DNA from 4 places in the Neomoorella glycerini genome. Region 3 is predicted to be linked to each of the others. Evidence: riboswitches for the same ligand, from Rfam matches in the RefSeq annotation. Region 3 holds a riboswitch; each other region holds the start of a gene.
What was found. Region 3 has a riboswitch for cyclic di-GMP ahead of MGLY_RS10900 (methyl-accepting chemotaxis protein). Riboswitches for the same ligand answer to the same signal wherever they lie in the genome.
Positions count from the first base shown of each region.

Region 1 (4,191 bases), 1.5 Mb from region 3:
AAGGAAAAGGATGTTGCTTCCCTGGTTCAGCAGGAGATGGTTTCTTTAGGCTATACCGAGACCTGGATCGATGAGCTGGGCAATGTGATAGGTCGCGTGGCAGGCCGGGGGCAGGGCCCTGCCATCCTCTTCGATGGCCACCTGGACACGGTGGATGTAACCGAACCCGGGACCTGGCAACACCCACCCTTCCAGGGCCGACTGGTTGACGGCAGAATCTACGGCCGGGGAGCTGCCGACATGAAGGGAGCCTTAGCCGCCATGGTGTGTGCCATAGGTTTCCTGGCCCAGGATGGCGTAAATAGGGGCGGGGATCTCTACGTAACCGGTACTGTGGTGGAAGAAGTGGCTGAAGGAGTTGCTTTGAGCCATATTTTAAAAAAAATACGCCCGGCTGCAGTGGTTATCGGCGAAGCCACCGGCCTAAACCTTAACTTTGGCCAGCGCGGCAGGGCGGAAATCGTTCTCGAAACCCGGGGCCGGCCGGCCCACTCTGCCAACCCGGGGGTAGGTGTAAATGCCGTATATAAAATGCTGCCCCTGGTAGAGGCCGTCCGCCATCTGGAGCTTCCCATCGATCCCCTTCTGGGCCCGGCCATAATGGAACTGACGGACATCATCTCGTCGCCCTACCCGGGGGCTTCAGTGGTGCCTCAGCGCTGTCGCGCCACCTTCGACAGGCGCCTGCTGGCAGGGGAAGAACCGGACCAGGTCCTGATGCCGCTTCAATCCATAATTGTAGCAGGCCGGCTTAAGGATCCGGAACTTGAGGCCGAGGCTATGATAGCCCCCCTGGATATTACTACTTACACCGGCCGGGCCTTAAAGGGCCTAAAATTTGCCCCGGCCTGGTGTATAGATAAGGGGCACCCCCTGGTGGCCGCAGCCCGGGAAGCCCTCGTCAAGGCAGGCCTGCAGCCCTCCCTTGCAACCTACTGGTTCTGCACTAACGGCAGCGGGTCGGCCGGGAAGTTGGAGATACCCACCGTCGGGTTCGGGCCCGGCCGGGAAAGCCAGGCCCATGTTACCGATGAGTATATTGAGGTGGATGAACTATTGGCTGCGGCCAAAGGCTACTACAGCCTGGCTGGAACTTTGAGCATCAGCGGCCTGTAGTTGAAAAAGGAGACTCAAATCCCTTAAGCCGCTTGCTGGCCGGCTGAACAAAAGCTAATCCTTTGGAGAAGGGCTGGCCAAATGAGAGGGTTTACAAACGTCAAAAGTATGCCTCGCCCGCGGAAAAAAACACTCTTCTTTTCCATAATTCCCCTAAACCAACGGTAAACTCACTTTCCCTTAGTATCCTATGTTCAAGGCAAACCTGTCGAAAGGCAGGGGCGCAAAGCCATGGGTCTAAGGCTTGTATAAGCTATGATTGCTAGGTTACCGGTGGACCTTCTGGGAGTGGTTAACGACCCCAAAAGGGTGTCCACAAATGGTTAACAGTAGAGTTAAGGCGCCAGATTCCTTTGTCACCATATACAAAAATGTAGGGGTTATTTTTAATGAAGCGTCCAAAGGGAAAAAACCACGCCTGTTGAAAATAACAGGCAAGCAATATGAATGTTAACACTGTCCATTATTCAGGGTTAGGTACCATTCGTTTGTGTATTAGTTAACAAAAGGGGAGGGGTAGATTTGATGGTTAATATAAAGGTAAAAAGATGCTCTTTATGGAATTAAACATGTGTGTAAATGTGAATGTTAGTACACTACCTAATTATTAAATTATCATATACAAAAAAGTGGGGGTTAAATGCCATGTGCGCTGCAGAAAAAGGAAGACTTCATGGGAATGGGAAACTGAATCCAGTAATAAGCCGGCGTTCTTTTCTTAAGTGGAGCGCAATCGCAGGCGGAAGCATAGCTTTGACAGGCTGTAACCTTACTGGAGGAGCCAATAGCAAAACAGCCACGAATTTAGCCAGGACCTCAGGGGAAAAAGAACTTATCGTACCAACCAGCTGTATTCACAATTGCGGTGGACGCTGTTTACTCAAAGCCCATGTTAAAGATGGGGTAATTGTACGCTTAAGCACTGATGATCAGGGGCCGGATACCTTTGAAGTACCCCAGGTGCGAGCGTGCCAGAGGGGCAGGTCCCAGTTAAAACGCCTTTATCATCCTGACCGTCTTAAATACCCTATGAAACGGGTGGGCGAACGGGGTGAGGGCAAATTTGTAAGGATTTCCTGGGACGAAGCCCTGGATACCATTGCCCAGAAAATGAAAGAAATAAAAGCGCGCTATGGCAATGAAGCATTTTACTATGTCTATGCCTCCGGTACTATTGGCGCCACCCTCTATAACTGTTATGCTGAATTTCCCACCTGCGGAGGACCATTGCAGCGCCTCTTAAACCTGTTTGGCGGCTATTTGAATTACTATGGTAACTATAGTGCCGCCCAGTATTATTATGTCGTCCCTATGATGTTTGGTGCCCTGGGAGGCAATAGCCCTAAAGACCTGCGTCATGCCCGTTTAATTGTACTCTGGGGGCATAATCCTGTCGAAACGAAACTGGCTGGTGCCGGGGGCGCCTGGTATTTACAGCAGGCCAAAAAGGCAGGCGCTAAAATTATTGTAATCGATCCGCGCTACAGCGATACCGTGGGCAGTTTGGCCGATGAATGGATTCCCATACGACCGGGTACGGACATGGCCTTAGTCTCGGCAATTGCTTACGTTCTGATAGAAGAGGGACTTTACGACCAGGAATTTCTCAACCGTTATACAGTCGGCTTTGATGAAGAGCATATGCCGCCGGGTTATCCACCGCAGGAGTGTTATAAGAACTATATTCTGGGGAAACAGGACGGTCAGCCCAAAACACCGGAATGGGCTGAACCGATCACGCGTATTCCGGCTAACCGTATCCGCCAACTGGCACGGGAAATGGCCAGGATAAAACCAATGACGATATTGCAGGGCTGGGGTATGCAAAGAAGGGCTTATGGCGAACAGATTGTAAGGGGAATTCCGGTGCTGGCCGCCATGACCGGTAACGGCGGTAAACCAGGCAGTGGCCCGGGACTCGATATGATAAGCCCCCCAATGCCCATGGGTGTTTACCCCACAGGCAACAATCCGGTAAAAGCAACGATCTCCTTCTTCACTTTCACTGATGCAATAATCCGGGGTACGGAAATGGGACCCCAGGATGGGGTAGTGGGGGTCGAACGCTTATCCAGTAATATTAAATTTATTTGGAACTATGCTGGTAATGCCCTTATTAACCAGCACGCTAATACAAAACGAACCCATGAAATTCTTCGCGATCCGAATAAAGTAGAATTTATTGTGGTCCATGATCTTTTTATGACTCCCAGTGCCAGATATGCCGATATTTTATTACCAGATACCCATCATTTTGAACGTAATGACATCGCTACCTCAACGTGGGCCCATATTGCCGGAATCGGTTACGCTATCTTTATGAATAAAGTCATTGAACCTCCGTATGAATGTCGTAATATGCTGGATATCTGTACTGAGCTAGCTCGTCGCCTGGGCCTGGAAAAGGAATTTACGGAGGGCAAAAGTGAAGAAGATTGGTTGCGGGAAATGGTAAACACCGCACGGCAAAAATTACCGGATTTTCCTGATTACGAGGCATTTAAGAAGATGGGGATTTATAAACTCTCCCCAGATAAGGAAGGAACTGGAATAGGGTTTATAGATTTTTATCGTGACCCGGAACATCATCCCCTGGATACGCCCTCAGGCAAGATCCAGATTTTCGACCCGCGGATGTATGATAAAGGTAACCCCAAAGAGATCCCGGCTGTTCCCAAATATATTGAGGAATGGGAAAGCCCCTGGAGCCAGGAAGGGCAAAAATATCCATTGCAGGCCATCGGTCACCATTATAAACACCGCGTTCATTCTACCTTTGATAACATCTCCTGGCTGGAGGAAGCAGCACCCCAGGTGGCCTTTTTAAACCCGCTGGATGCCGGCGCAAGGGGTATCAAAGATGGTGACATGGTACGCATTTTTAACGACCGGGGCGAAATCATCATGCCCTGCCGGGTAACACCGCGGATTATGCCCGGGGTGGTAGATATTCCCCAGGGTGCCTGGTTTATGCCTGATGTCCGGGGAACAGACCGCAGAGGATGTATCAATACCCTCACATCACACCGGGTTAACCCCCTCGCTTTTGGCAATGCTCAGAATACGATTCAAGTT
Region 1 is NZ_CP046244.1:704,039-708,229, reverse strand. Features, by position in the region: gene MGLY_RS03390 (YgeY family selenium metabolism-linked hydrolase) at 1-1,116, shown strand, start outside; cyclic di-GMP riboswitch class I at 1,305-1,391, shown strand; gene MGLY_RS03385 (DMSO/selenate family reductase complex A subunit) at 1,762-4,191, shown strand, end outside.
Region 1: it holds a riboswitch for cyclic di-GMP, as region 3 does, so the genes downstream of both, MGLY_RS03385 (DMSO/selenate family reductase complex A subunit) here and MGLY_RS10900 (methyl-accepting chemotaxis protein) in region 3, are expected to answer to the same signal.

Region 2 (4,191 bases), 820 kb from region 3:
CATGCCGTACGCGCGGGCGCTAAAAGCCGCGGGTAGCAAACTGCATAACTTGCTGCGAGCTGAAGCTATGTCAGCAGCCTTGTTAACTACTCCCCTTGCCAGTTCCTTACCCTGGGATAACACAGCTACCATTTCTTCTGAAGTCAAAAGCTGCAGGCGCCCATTGGTGACGGCAGCCACGGCTTCCCGGTAGGCCAGCATCTCCTGGCGGCGCATCTGCCTTTCCTTTTCAATAATTTCGGTAAGATCAAAGGCCAGCAGGCCCCCTGCCCGGGAGTCAAGGGGTATACCGTGCAGGTCAAAAATCCTTTTACCGTCATCACTTACTATCACTTCCCGGCAGTGGGTTCCCCGGTGTATTGCCTGGCGCATTAAATTTTCTATTGCCGGCAGGGGCAGTTCCAGGTCAGCCTGTCCTGTCAGATGGCGAAAACGCCCCTTTTCGTAACGCATTACCTTGCCCAACCGCATGGCATTGAAAATCTCCGAGCTTTCTAACTCGGCAAGTAGTCGTTCTTTAACCAGGTCCTGTAAATGGGCGGGAACTAATTGCGATACTTGCTCAATGAAGTCCCCAGTACTACCCGTCAGTAAACGGTATTCTTCATTACCCAGACGGCTGGCTGTTTCCTCACCCCGGTAAACGGCTATGATATCAAAGAGGTGGATGTTACCCTTGCCCTTGGTCGGTACCCCTGCTACATCCAGGCTAAGATGCTGCTTTAAATAAATCCGGTATTGACCGGGAACGGGAGCTCGTGTTTCCAGGCCCAGTTCCATGGTATTCAATACGAGAATACGGCCAGCATAACGTTTTCCATCGGCGGCAACCAGGCTAATGCCTATGGGCACCGGTGGCTTCCGGCGTAAAGGGCCGGGACTCATGAAATAATCGCAATCGACACAAGAACGATTTGGGGTCTTGCGGGTACACTGGCTACACTCTTGCATACCTGAACCCCCCCTCTACTGCTCTGGCTTTAAACCAGGTTTAAAGCTTCTCTTTCTCCCCTAAAGAGAGGTTTTTCCCCCTTTTCCCTTCCTGTAACTTATAAATACTTACTATCAACTTATCCAACCAGTGACTTTGGGCAATTACTAAAGGATGGGCAAGATCGCCGTAAATCTTAATTAACCTCGCGAGCCATTCTTTTTCTACCTGGATTTGCCTGGCAAGGGGGCGGGGATCCTGGTAGGTTGCCGGTTCGTAGGTGGCCTTTTGACTTAAGACAGTTAATATGTCCGGGTCAAATTGCAATCCTTTCCCGCTATGTATTTCCATCAGAGCTTCACTAACCGCAATCGCCTTACGGTAGGGTCGCGACGCCGTCATGGCATCTAAGGCGTCGGCAATTGTTACTATTCTGGCCAGCAAAGGGATCTGTTCATATTTAAGGCCGGCATAACCGTTTCCATTCCACCATTCATGATGGTAGCGAATAACTGCTACCACCTCATCGTTGCCCCCTCTTTGCTCCACCCAGTCCGCTCCATAGTCGGTATGCTTTTTTATCTGCCCCCATTCCGCCTCTGTCAGTGGCCCCGGTTTCGTCAATATCTCCAAACGTACATGTATTTTTCCGGCATCATGCAAGAGGGCACCCCTCAACACGTCCCGGCAATGACGGGCTTCTATTCCCAGGTCCATGGCTATCCTTAAGGCAAAGTTGGCCACCGCAGCCGAGTGAAAGTACAGTACCGGCCAGTATTCCCGAATCTCCAGTAAAATTTTAGTAACCGTATCCCTTTGCACTAAACCCGCCCCCCAGCCTTCGTTCCATCTAGAAATAATAAAGGCAGCCACGAGCAATTTGCATGGCTGCCCTTTAAAAGTTCAGGTAAAATTAAAAACCGACTTTAAAGTGGCAGCCTGGCAGTCATACCAGCATAGTGGCTACAGACCCATGGCTTTGCGTCCCACCCTTTCGAGTGGTTTGCCCTTAAACACTTTAAGCTATTGGCATAAGAGAAAGATATCTCTTTGGGAACTCTGGGGGGCGGAGTAGAAGGAATGGTGACGGCAGTCCAGCGGCCACTGGACACTTTTTCCCGAAAATTACAAGGAAATTCTGGTTCCCGGAGGCGTTATGAAAGGTAGCACTGGATGGGTTGGGAGGAATGTTATTTGCAGTAATTTTAAGGAGGCTAATAGAGGGGGAGTTTCTTTCCAAATATTTACAATAAAGGCATATAATCCCCCCCCCCCCCATTGGCTATTTTTGTTTTTTATGTTAATTTTTGTTATGCCCTTTGCCAGCACAGGTATTATCCTCCAATCCAGTTGCTATAATATTTTTATATTCGACCTCGCTCAACAAATTCCTTCCCTTTAGGTAAAAGTAATGTCAATTTACCCCTGCTGCGGTTGCCAGAGGCGCGGGTCTTCCAGGGGCCGGACGCTGAGGCTGCGGAGACGTTATCCTCGACAGGGCTACAGGTCGAGTCCTGGGCCGTGGGGTCAAAATATGTTATCTTACCTTCTGGATGCCCAGGGACTTTTCCAGGTCGATAATGTGTCCCTGCTCCACCAGGGCTATTTCCCTGATGACCTGGGCGACGTCATACAATTTCAAGGCTTCCAGTTGCTCAATGCGCTGCAGGTAGCGGTTCAGGGCGTCATACTCGGCCTCCAGGTCCTGGCGCAGCATTTCCACGTTATTGAGGGAAGTCTTGATTTCCTGCACCTGGACCGTGGGGATGCCGCCCAGGTACTGGATCTTGTCACTCAGCTTTACGGCATGGTCGTGCTCATCCTGGGCATGCTGGAGCTCTTCATCGATAATGGCAAAATACTGGGGGCCAGTAAGCATGCTGGCGTGCTGGATGTACTGGATCATGGCGGCGTATTCCCAGGACAGGTCCAGGTTGAGGAGCTTGATTATCTGCTCGATGGTCATAGGGCCACCTCCAGGAGTATGCTTATACTACATAATATTAGTTTTCCTGGTAAGTGTGCCCATACAGATAAAGTAAGTCCAGGTATTGGTTTTAACCATATTTATACAGAATGCCGAAGCCGCCGCGGGGATTGCGCCAGTCGATGTTGTCGTGGGCGCAGCCGTAGCGGCAGGTGCCACATTCCACGCAGCCCTCATAGGCCGTCTCAATCCTTTCTTCCTTTTCGTTCCAGGCATAAACCCGGGCCGGGCAGATAAAGGTGCAGGGTCTGCCGTCACAGTGACGGCAGACCTCCCGGTCCTTGATCCTTAAATGAGGGTGCTTATCCGTCTGGTAACGGTTGAGGAACAGCTTATCTTCCAGGCGCATCAGCCCATCACCCTCCAGAGGTGGTAAAGGTCCCCGGCCAGTTGTATACGGCTGCGTTCGGCCGTAATTTCCCTCCAAATGCGCTTCTGTTTTTCCCGCTTGGGTACATTATCGACGGTTAAGAACTCCCTGGCGGCCCGGGAAAGGAGCTGCGGATACAGGGTAAAGAAGTGGGGATTTTGGTCAAAGAAAAAGGGGGCCCGCTGGTATTTCTGCAAGTCCTGCAAGACAAAGCTCTCCGCCAGCATCTGCCGGTAGGGTGCCAGGTTGGCCTCGCTGTAGTCGCCCTTTTCCCGGGCGGCCAGGATGGTTTTCGCTGCCAGGAGGCCGGAGGTCATGGCGAGATTCGACCCTTCCCGGTGAATCCCGTTGACCAGCATGGCGGCATCTCCGGCTACCAGGACGCCGTTGCCATAGAGTTTAGGAATGGCCCGGTAGCCGCCTTCGGGAATCAGGTGGCCCTGGTATTCCTTGCTCTCACCCCCGGCTAGCAGCCGCCGCACCATGGGGTGACTTTTCAGGTGCTCCAGGAGGTCGTTGGGGTTCAAACGGCGGCGGACCAGGCTCGACAGGAGGACGCCCACGCCCACGGAGAGGGAATCCTTGTTGGTATAGATAAAGGCTGTCCCCATCATGCCTTTAGTAGCGTCGCCAAGGAGTTCAATGGTGCAACCCTGGCCTTCGTCCAGGTTAAAGCGGTCCTCGATCTTTTCCCGGGGCAGGGCAATGATCTCTTTGACGGCCACGGCCAGCTGGTTGGTATTGATGCCGTCCTTTTTCAGGCCGGCCTTCTGGGTTAAAAGGGAATTGGCGCCCTCGGCCAGGATGACTACCTCCGCCCGGACGTCGCCCTCGGCCCGGCCAGTCCTTACCCCGACGACGCGGTCCTTCTCCCAGAGGAGGTCCTCGACGACGGTTTCATTA
Region 2 is NZ_CP046244.1:1,371,765-1,375,955, reverse strand. Features, by position in the region: gene MGLY_RS06910 (ATP-binding protein) at 1-951, opposite strand, end outside; gene MGLY_RS06905 (HD domain-containing phosphohydrolase) at 992-1,753, opposite strand; cyclic di-GMP riboswitch class I at 1,862-1,949, opposite strand; gene MGLY_RS06900 (ferritin-like domain-containing protein) at 2,469-2,897, opposite strand; gene MGLY_RS06895 (ferredoxin family protein) at 2,989-3,267, opposite strand; gene MGLY_RS06890 (FAD-dependent oxidoreductase) at 3,267-4,191, opposite strand, start outside.
Region 2: it holds a riboswitch for cyclic di-GMP, as region 3 does, so the genes downstream of both, MGLY_RS06905 (HD domain-containing phosphohydrolase) here and MGLY_RS10900 (methyl-accepting chemotaxis protein) in region 3, are expected to answer to the same signal.

Region 3 (4,191 bases):
ACCGGGATGATGCGGCCGCGCAGGTTGATGACCCCTTCGATAAAGGCCGGGGTCCTGGGAATCTGGGTAATGCTCTGCATGCGGATGATTTCCTGAACGTGGTTAATATCAACGCCGTAAGTTTCACCGGCCAGCTGGAAGACTACCAGCTGAATTTCCGCTGCTGTTTCCGTGGCCATTAATATCCCACCCTTCTATTAACTCACAGGTAAATTCTGCATTGCAAGGCAAATTCCTCTGGGGGCAGGCATATTTTTATCCTCCGTTGGCCAGGCTAAAGTTACCGGGAATAAACCTGGCCTTTGCGACCTGGCGTTCAGGCCGTTTCCGGCCCTCCTGGTTATGAATTGATGAAGGGGTAGGGAATATAATATGACTCCTGAAGTCAAGTGCCGGGTGGCCAACTGCATCTACTGGCAGGATGGCGCTTGCCACGCCGACAGTATTACCGTAGCCGTCCAGGGGGCGCCGAATAACTCCAGCGCCCACAACGACCGCGATACCGAGTGCGAAACCTTCCAGGCCCGGGCATAGATTGGAAGTTAGAAGTGGAAGTTGGTAAACCGGCAGGTTGGAACGGCCCCGCTTAACTATTATAGCTTGAAACGGGCCACAGCCCTTTCGAGGTTGCCGGCGGCTGCCGCCAGCTGCTGGGCCGCCTGGTTGATCTGGTCTACTGCTGCCGTCTGCTCTTCCGTGGAGGCGGAAACCTGCTGGGTGCTGGCAGCCATCTCTTCAATACCGGCAGCTATACTTTCGACCCGGCCTTTGACCTGGCGGGAACCCTCATACATCTCTTCCGCCTTGCCGGCCACATTCTTGATCTTGCCGACCAGGGTCTGGATGGACTGGTCAATGGCGGCAAAGGCCATGCCCGTGCGGGTAACCACTTCCGTACCCTGGCGGACATCCCGGGAACCTTCGGCCATGCTGTTGACCACGCGCTCGGTCTCCCGCTGGATCTCCTGCACCAGGCCGACAATCTGCTTGGTGGCTTCGGCCGACTGCTCGGCCAGTTTCCGCACCTCGTCGGCCACGACGGCAAAGCCGCGTCCCTGTTCCCCGGCCCGGGCCGCTTCAATGGCCGCATTCAGGGCCAGGAGATTGGTCTGCTCGGCAATGCCGGAGATCACGCCTACAATCTGGCCAATCTGCTGGGAACGGGCTCCCAGCTCGCCCACCGCCTGGGCCAGGCTGTCCATGCGCTTGGAGATGGCCTCCATCTGGCGGGTAGCTTCGGCCACCGCCCGGGCACCTTCAGCGGCTTTAGCCGCAGCCTGGTCGGAGGCGGCCGCCATATCCTCGGTGTTGCGGTGGACTTCTTCCACCCTGGCCACCTGGGCGTCAGTCGCTGCCGCCGTCTCGCTGACCTGCTGGGCCTGGTCTTCGGCGCCTCTGGCCATTTCCTGGGTGGTGGCGGCCACCTGGCGGGCGGCATCCCCCAGTTCCTGGGACATGCGGGCCAGGTCCTGGCTGGCCGAGGCTACCTGGTTAGTCATATCCCGCACCTGGCCGATAACCTGGCGCAGGTTTTCTCCCATGGTGTTGAACGCGGCGGCCAGCTTGCCAACTTCATCTTTGGTGATAACATGAAGGGGTTCGGTGGTGAGATCACCGCCGGCGATCCGGGTAGCGTAGGCCGCCACCTGACCCAGGGACCTGCCGACCATCCGGCTGATAAACCACGCTACCAGCAGGCCCAGGAGCAGGGCCAGGAGCAAGCCGGTTACCAGCATTGCCTGGACCCGCTTGATGGCGGCCGTCAACTGGGTTTCGGCAAGGGCGTTCTTCTCGGTCATTCCTTTGGCCATGTGGTTGCCGATATTGTTGATATTATCCAGGGAAGCCCCCATCTGGAAGCTCAAAATGGGCAGGGCCGCCATGCGGTCTTCCCGGCTGGTGTTTACGATGCTGTTCTTGAAGGTATCAGTAAAACTCTTGGCAGCCTGGGTCATGGCCGCGAGATACCCGGCCACCTGGCTGTCGAGCTCTTGTTCTTCCAGCCGGGTCCGGGCATCATGGAAACGCTTCAGGGCATCGTCAAAGCCCAGGGCATGGGTCTGGGAACCGTTGATTATGTAATCGGTGGCCCGGCGGTAGGCATCCCAGACGGCATTGGTCATCTCGGTAAAGAGCATGTTCTGCTCATGGGCAAGGGTTACTTCCAGGGAAAGCCGGTCTACCTGCTGGAGTTCAAAATTGACATAAACTACCACGGCGACAAATATGGCGATGATAAGGATAAAGCCGGCTGTTAATTTAGTCCCCAGCCGCCAGCGGCTGAAAAAACCTGCCCGGGCCTTCCCCGGGCGGGGCACTCTGGCCGGCTCTTGATCTGCCGGTTGCCCTGCCCGGCCTTTTTTCTTGAATAAGTGCAAGCGCATAAAAGGAAACCCCCTCCTCCGGTTTGGTTTAATAAATAAATAAAAAAGGCTACCCCTGGGTAGCCCCGTCCCACCCGCGGCAACTGGCTGTCCTGGCCCGCAACCGGGCTTTAGACCCTGTAGCTTTGCGCCCCTGCCTTTCGGCAGGTTTGCCTTTTCGGGGAAATTTTGCTATTTTCGCCTTAATTATACCGCAGGAGGTCGCTATTATGCAAGATATACCATTTAAGAAGTTGAAGGCAGGAGATTGGCAGTTTTTTATTTGGTTTTTGCGGCCGGGGCGCTATTATCGTGTTTTTCCCCTTGAGCTATCAGTTCTGAGACGGTTACCAGTTCATAGCCTTTATCCCGCAACTCTTTAACCAGAAGCGGCAGGGCCACCAGGGTACCGGGGTGGCCTTCATGGAGGAGGATGATGCTGCCGTCCCGGACGTTAGCCATGACGCCCTGGACGATGGCCCTGGGACCAGGATTGGACCAGTCCTTAGGATCTACACTCCAGGTGACTATGGGGGTACCCAGCCTGGCTGCTGCCGCCAGCAAATTGGGCCCTATGGCGCCGTAAGGGGGGCGGAAATATTTTACCGGGCGGCCACTGATTTTCTCCAGGGCGGCAGCCGCCTGCCGGAGATCGGCCTCAGCTTCAGCCTGGGTCACCTTTCCCAGGTTGGCATGGCGCCAGGAGTGGCTGGCTGCTTCATGGCCGCCGTCCAGGGCTGCCCTGACCAGCTCCGGGTGGGCTTCGACCTGCCGCCCGACCATAAAGAAGGTGGCCGGGGTTCTGGTGGCTGCCAGGGCGGTTAAATAACGTTCAGTCCACCGGGGAAAGGGGCCGTCGTCAAAGGTCAGGGCCACCCGGTGGCCGGCCCCCGGCACCTGGCGCAGGGGCTGGACCCCCGAGCCGGGGTCCCCTGCAGGTGACGGCGGCCGGGACGGGGTTATCCCCGCCGCGTCCTTTACCGGTGCTGCCTGCGGGGAAAGCTGCTCCTGCAGGGGCTCCCCGGCCACCGGGGCGGGCGAACCCCCTCCCTGCTCCCCTGGCGGCACCGGTTTAAACGGGGTTATGGACAACCCCGGCTTGCCCCCGGCCAGCTGGTCAGGTCCGGCAAAAGGCGGCGAGGCCAGTGCCGGTCCGGTAACTCCAGCCTGCTGCCAGCCAGCACCACCAATGGTGGTAACAACTACCATTAAGGCAGCTATAGCCACCAGGTACCCCAGCCGCAGCAACGCTTCCGGCCAGGCGGCCCGCGGGTGCTTGCCAATCCTGGCCACCCAGGGCCAGTGCCCCACCACATATTTACCTGCCTGGCTCATACCGGTTCGCCCCTCTTGCCCGTTTTCCTCACGAAGTCCCTTCTACATTATTAGACGTTTTTCAGGGCCGTTAGTTCCGTAAATACGGCGTAAAATTGGTCGCTGCCAGCCTGCCATAATATGTCAGAATAGTAACCATAGCTTGCGGGGGAACGATTTCATAGCGGTAATAACGCTGGACATATGCCAGGGCTTGCATCAGCCCGGCCGTGCCGGCGGCGGCTTCCAGCTCCAGCCAGAACCTGGCTGCCCGGTTATAGACGGCCAGGCGGTAGGCCTGCTCATTACCATATTCCTCAAGGGATAAGTTAATAGGTTGAGCTGTCTGGCCCGCCAGGCGCTCGATCTCGGCCAGTTTGGCCTGGTAGAGGGCCGGGTCGCGCCGGCGGTAAAAAAGGAGAGTACTGTAATCGGCCAGGCCTTCATCAATCCAGGCCGCATGAAGGCTATCGTTCCCTACCAGGTTGTACCACCACTGGTGGGCGACTTCGTG
Region 3 is NZ_CP046244.1:2,192,879-2,197,069, reverse strand. Features, by position in the region: gene MGLY_RS10910 (chemotaxis protein CheW) at 1-179, opposite strand, end outside; gene MGLY_RS10905 (DUF1540 domain-containing protein) at 373-534, shown strand; gene MGLY_RS10900 (methyl-accepting chemotaxis protein) at 594-2,384, opposite strand; cyclic di-GMP riboswitch class I at 2,460-2,548, opposite strand; gene MGLY_RS10895 (polysaccharide deacetylase family protein) at 2,643-3,698, opposite strand; gene MGLY_RS10890 (M1 family aminopeptidase) at 3,769-4,191, opposite strand, start outside.

Region 4 (4,191 bases), 1.5 Mb from region 3:
TGGTGTAAAGATGGCCGCGGACTTAAGGCAGGTATTTTTAGAAGAGGCCCGGGAACAGCTCGATCAGCTGGAGCAGCTTCTCCTGGAACTCGATGCAGGGAAAAGCATAACCCTGGATGCCATTTTCCGGATCGTCCATACTCTCAAAGGTTCAGCAGCCTGCATGGGATTAAAAGATATCGCCGACTTTGCCCACAAAATGGAGAACCTGCTGGATAAGATCAGGCAGGGCAAAGCGGTAATAAGCGAGAATACCTGCCGGCTGCTGCTGCAGTCGAGCGACGTCCTGCGCTCCCTCATATTCGCAGTCGCTGAAGGCGGGGACGCCACTCCACTTTGCCATAATGAGCAGCTGGCCGCAGAGCTGGAGCTGGTACAAGGTGAGGCAGGCAGGAGCACCGGCAGGTTCCTGGTCGATGTAGTGCTTGACCGCACCTCCGAGATGCGGGGAGCCAGGAGTTTTGTCATCCTCAAGAGATTGGAGGAGATGGGAGAGCTCAAGTATGCTATTCCCAGTCCGGAAGAACTCATAAGTGAAAGAATAGTACCGGATACCATGGTGGCGGTTATAGATAGCGAGGCAGGGGAACGTGAATTGTACGAATGTATTGAAGGTTACCCGGATATAGTAACGGTCGATGTCCGGCACGTGATAGAAATAGACGGTACTGGCTGGCCGGCGAAGATAGCCAGGGCCCGGGAACTGGCTTCCCGGGGGAAAAAGGTAGCCCTTGAGTTTACAGGGGACAAATTGCACCTTGATCTGGAAGCGCTTGAAGCCATGGCTGCAGCTTTAACCGCCGGGTGGTTCCTCTGGGCCCGGGACCCGGTTGCGCGCCGGGTCCTCCGCAAGCTGGCTCTGTGGCATGTTTAGCCGGGAAGAGATTGAGGAGGTAAAGTTTTAATGTCATCCCTGCCAACTGTTTGCCTGGACGACAAAGGCCGGGTTAGATTGCCGGCAAGAATAAGGAAATTACTGGACTGGCGGCCGGGTGATTATTTAGCAATTACCCTGGTAGGCGATGAGGTGCAAATAAAAAAGGAAATTTTTCCGGGACAGCTCCGGCAAGGGAAGGGTAAGGATTGTTTTATAAAAATTTAAAGTAGCGGTCTGATGCTCGTCCTGCCGGAGTATAGGTCCAGCTCTAAATGCCGGTTATAAAGGGGGAAGGAGCTTTCTTCCCTCACGTTAATGAGTGTTCCATTTGTCGTTAATTTTACCCTGGATCCCCTCCTGGTGATACCTGCCGATAAACCGTCCAGCAGCCGGAAGAGGCGGTACATGGGCAACAGGTAGAGGGGATAATCTTCCGGCAGGTCATTTTCTTCGTGGTGGTGATATTTTATAAGATTGACGGTCCTCTCATCTATGTTGTAGATCCCCCTGGCCAGGGAAGCGCTGCGAAAGGCGTGCAGGTAGCCGGGCTCAAAAGCTTCCCGCGGGTCCACCACATCCCCCGGTTGCAGGTAGGGCTGCACCTTGGCCAAGTCGTGGAATATCGCTGCCTGCACCAGGATATCTTTATCTACCCCCGGCAGCTCGGTGAGGCCCTGCTTGGAGAGTTCGGCTATCAGGCGCAGGATATTTATTACATGCCGGTACACGCCTTCCCGGATCACGCCGGTGACTTTTATCTTCCCGCTTAAGGCGTCATATTCATCCATGTATTCCACAATGGCCCGCAACCTGACCTCCACCCGCTGGTCAGGCAGCAGCGTGGCCAGCGCCAGCTCGGCCTCCTGCTGGGCATATTTGACCTTTTCCACGAGCTGCTGCTCTGTTGTTACATCGACAAAAATCGCCAGGTACCCGGGCGCCTTTTCCTTGCCGGATTTGACCACCCACAATTTATAACTGCGGTTGTTGGCCCTGACAGTTTTCGTTTCACTATTATTGGCCATGCTCATTAACTCGCCGCAGTTTAAAGATGCGTCTTTCATTAGCCGGGCCGCCAGGGAATTGAGATGCTAGATCTCGCCTTTGGGGTTTAAAAAGGCCAGCCCCACCGGTGCCTCCGCAATTACTACATTAATCAACTCCTCAAGCACCAGGCGCATTTCCTGTTCCCTGGCGTGGCTTTCCAGGGCCCTGGCCAGGAGCCCTTCAACAGAAAACTCCTTTCGGCAACTCGGCTCCCGCTCTGGTCCTTTTTAACTCCCTCCCCCGGGCTGCCAGGGAACCCGTACCCGGCTGCCGCCGGCCTTCTCCGTACTTAAATAAAAAACCAGGCTACCGCCTTCCTTTTGACTGCGCCTGGTACTACCCAGCGGCTTCCTACCGGCAGCCCGGCTGCCATATCTCAAAGATGAGACCCAGGCCCGTGGCTTTGCGTCCCCGTCTTTCGAGCGGGTTTGCCCTTGGCGGTAGAGAAAACTTGTTTTTTAATTGTTGCACTTTCATATTAGCTTTACCAGATCCCTTTGTCAAGTGAGGTCTAGACAAGTCTAAACAAGTCTAAAGCGGGATACCCTGGCTTTATAATGGCAAGCCGGGATAGGCCTGTGCAAATTTATTGACGGTACCAAATATAATGGATTTATCAGCGCCGGCAGGAAAATGGTAATGGGCATTGAATAAATTTAAGTTTAAGTTAGAACCTCTGTGTAGGGACATTGTTATTAAGTAGTTGGGGAGGAAATATTTATGGAGTTAAACGTAACCAGGGATAAGCTGGAAGAATTGGTACAGGAGCTGGCGGCCGGGAGCAGGACGCAAAGGCTGTGGCATAATTTTTTGTCGACAGCCCTCGCGGTTAATAGAGATAAAAAGCAGCTGGAACAGCTCAAGGAGACCCTGGGATTACTATTTGCGGAGATCGGTGAGCAGTCCTTTACAGAAAAGCTGAGAGCTGTAGCCGACCGAAATCCCGCGCTGCCTGTTGCCGAACTGCTCTCTACTGCTGTCCAGGTGTGCGGGGAGATCCGTAAAGAAAACGAACAGACTATCAACAATCTTCGCCAGATGCTGCCCGAACTGGCCACCCCTATAATCCGCATCTGGACAGATATGTTGCTGGTGGCCTTGATCGGCAACCTGGACAGCCAGTGGGCGCAAAGTATTGCCGAGAGGCTATTGGATCGAGTGAGTGTTACCAGAACTAAAGTGGTGCTGGTCGATGTGACGGGAGTTCCCATGATTGATACGGTCGTGGGCGGCTTTTTAATAGAAATGTTCAATGCCATCAGATTTTTGGGGGCCGAGGTTATCTTAACAGGCATCAAACCGGAAGTAGCCCATACCCTGGTGAAACTGGGGGTAGACTTTCGCATGGTGACTATTGCCCGCGATCTGGAAGACGCCCTCAGGAAAGGGATTGCCATCATAGCGGATGAAAAGAAAAGGCGCAGGCAGCTGGCCCGGGTAATAACTGGTAACAAAGAGAGTGAAGGCGATGAAGAAATTGATATCTAACGCCAGGAGTTCCAGAGTCGTACCGGTCATCTCCCTGGGGGAGTTTTTACTGGTACCGATCCAGATTGACCTGGACGACAGGACGGTGGGCCTGCTTCAGCAACAAATATTGGAAGAATTAGAAAACACCAGGGCCCAGGCAGTTATTATAGATGTACGCATGGTTGATGTGATAGATAGCTACATTTCATACACAATTTCCGAGACGGCGGCCATGGCGCGTTTAATGGGATGCCGCACGGTACTATGCGGTATTCAACCTCCAGTGGCTTTAACCCTGGCCCAGATGGGGGTAATGTTACAGGATATTATCGTTGCCCGGGACCTGGAGCACGCCCTGCTTGTAGCGGGCAGCCAGTCAGGAGTTGGGTAAGCAGTGCTTTACAAAAATGAGCATGAAAATGTTGATATCGACAGGGTCTTTAACAGCCCGGCGGAAGAGTATGACGTGTTTATCCGTATCGCCAGGGAGGAAGATATTGCCGTAGCCCGGCAAATGGCCAAACAGCTGGCCCAGGAGGCCGGGTTTTCCCTGGCCGATATTACAAAGATAGCCACGGCCGTTTCCGAACTGGCGCGCAATATCTACCGCTATGCCGGGCAGGGCCGGATTATGATCAAAAAACTGCTGAATGAAAGGGAGGGACCGTATTTAGAAGTAATAGCCTCCGACCGTGGACCGGGTATTGCAGAAATTGAGCTGGTCATGACTAAAGGCTACACTACATATGAACGCAGCCTGGGTATAGGCCTTTCGGGGGTAAAACGCCTCATGGATT
Region 4 is NZ_CP046244.1:187,336-191,526, reverse strand. Features, by position in the region: gene MGLY_RS00960 (chemotaxis protein CheA) at 1-8, shown strand, start outside; gene MGLY_RS00955 (Hpt domain-containing protein) at 11-874, shown strand; gene MGLY_RS00950 (AbrB/MazE/SpoVT family DNA-binding domain-containing protein) at 905-1,102, shown strand; gene MGLY_RS00945 (HD domain-containing protein) at 1,099-1,941, opposite strand; cyclic di-GMP riboswitch class I at 2,278-2,367, opposite strand; gene MGLY_RS00940 (STAS domain-containing protein) at 2,645-3,412, shown strand; gene MGLY_RS00935 (STAS domain-containing protein) at 3,393-3,785, shown strand; gene MGLY_RS00930 (anti-sigma regulatory factor) at 3,789-4,191, shown strand, end outside.
Region 4: it holds a riboswitch for cyclic di-GMP, as region 3 does, so the genes downstream of both, MGLY_RS00945 (HD domain-containing protein) here and MGLY_RS10900 (methyl-accepting chemotaxis protein) in region 3, are expected to answer to the same signal.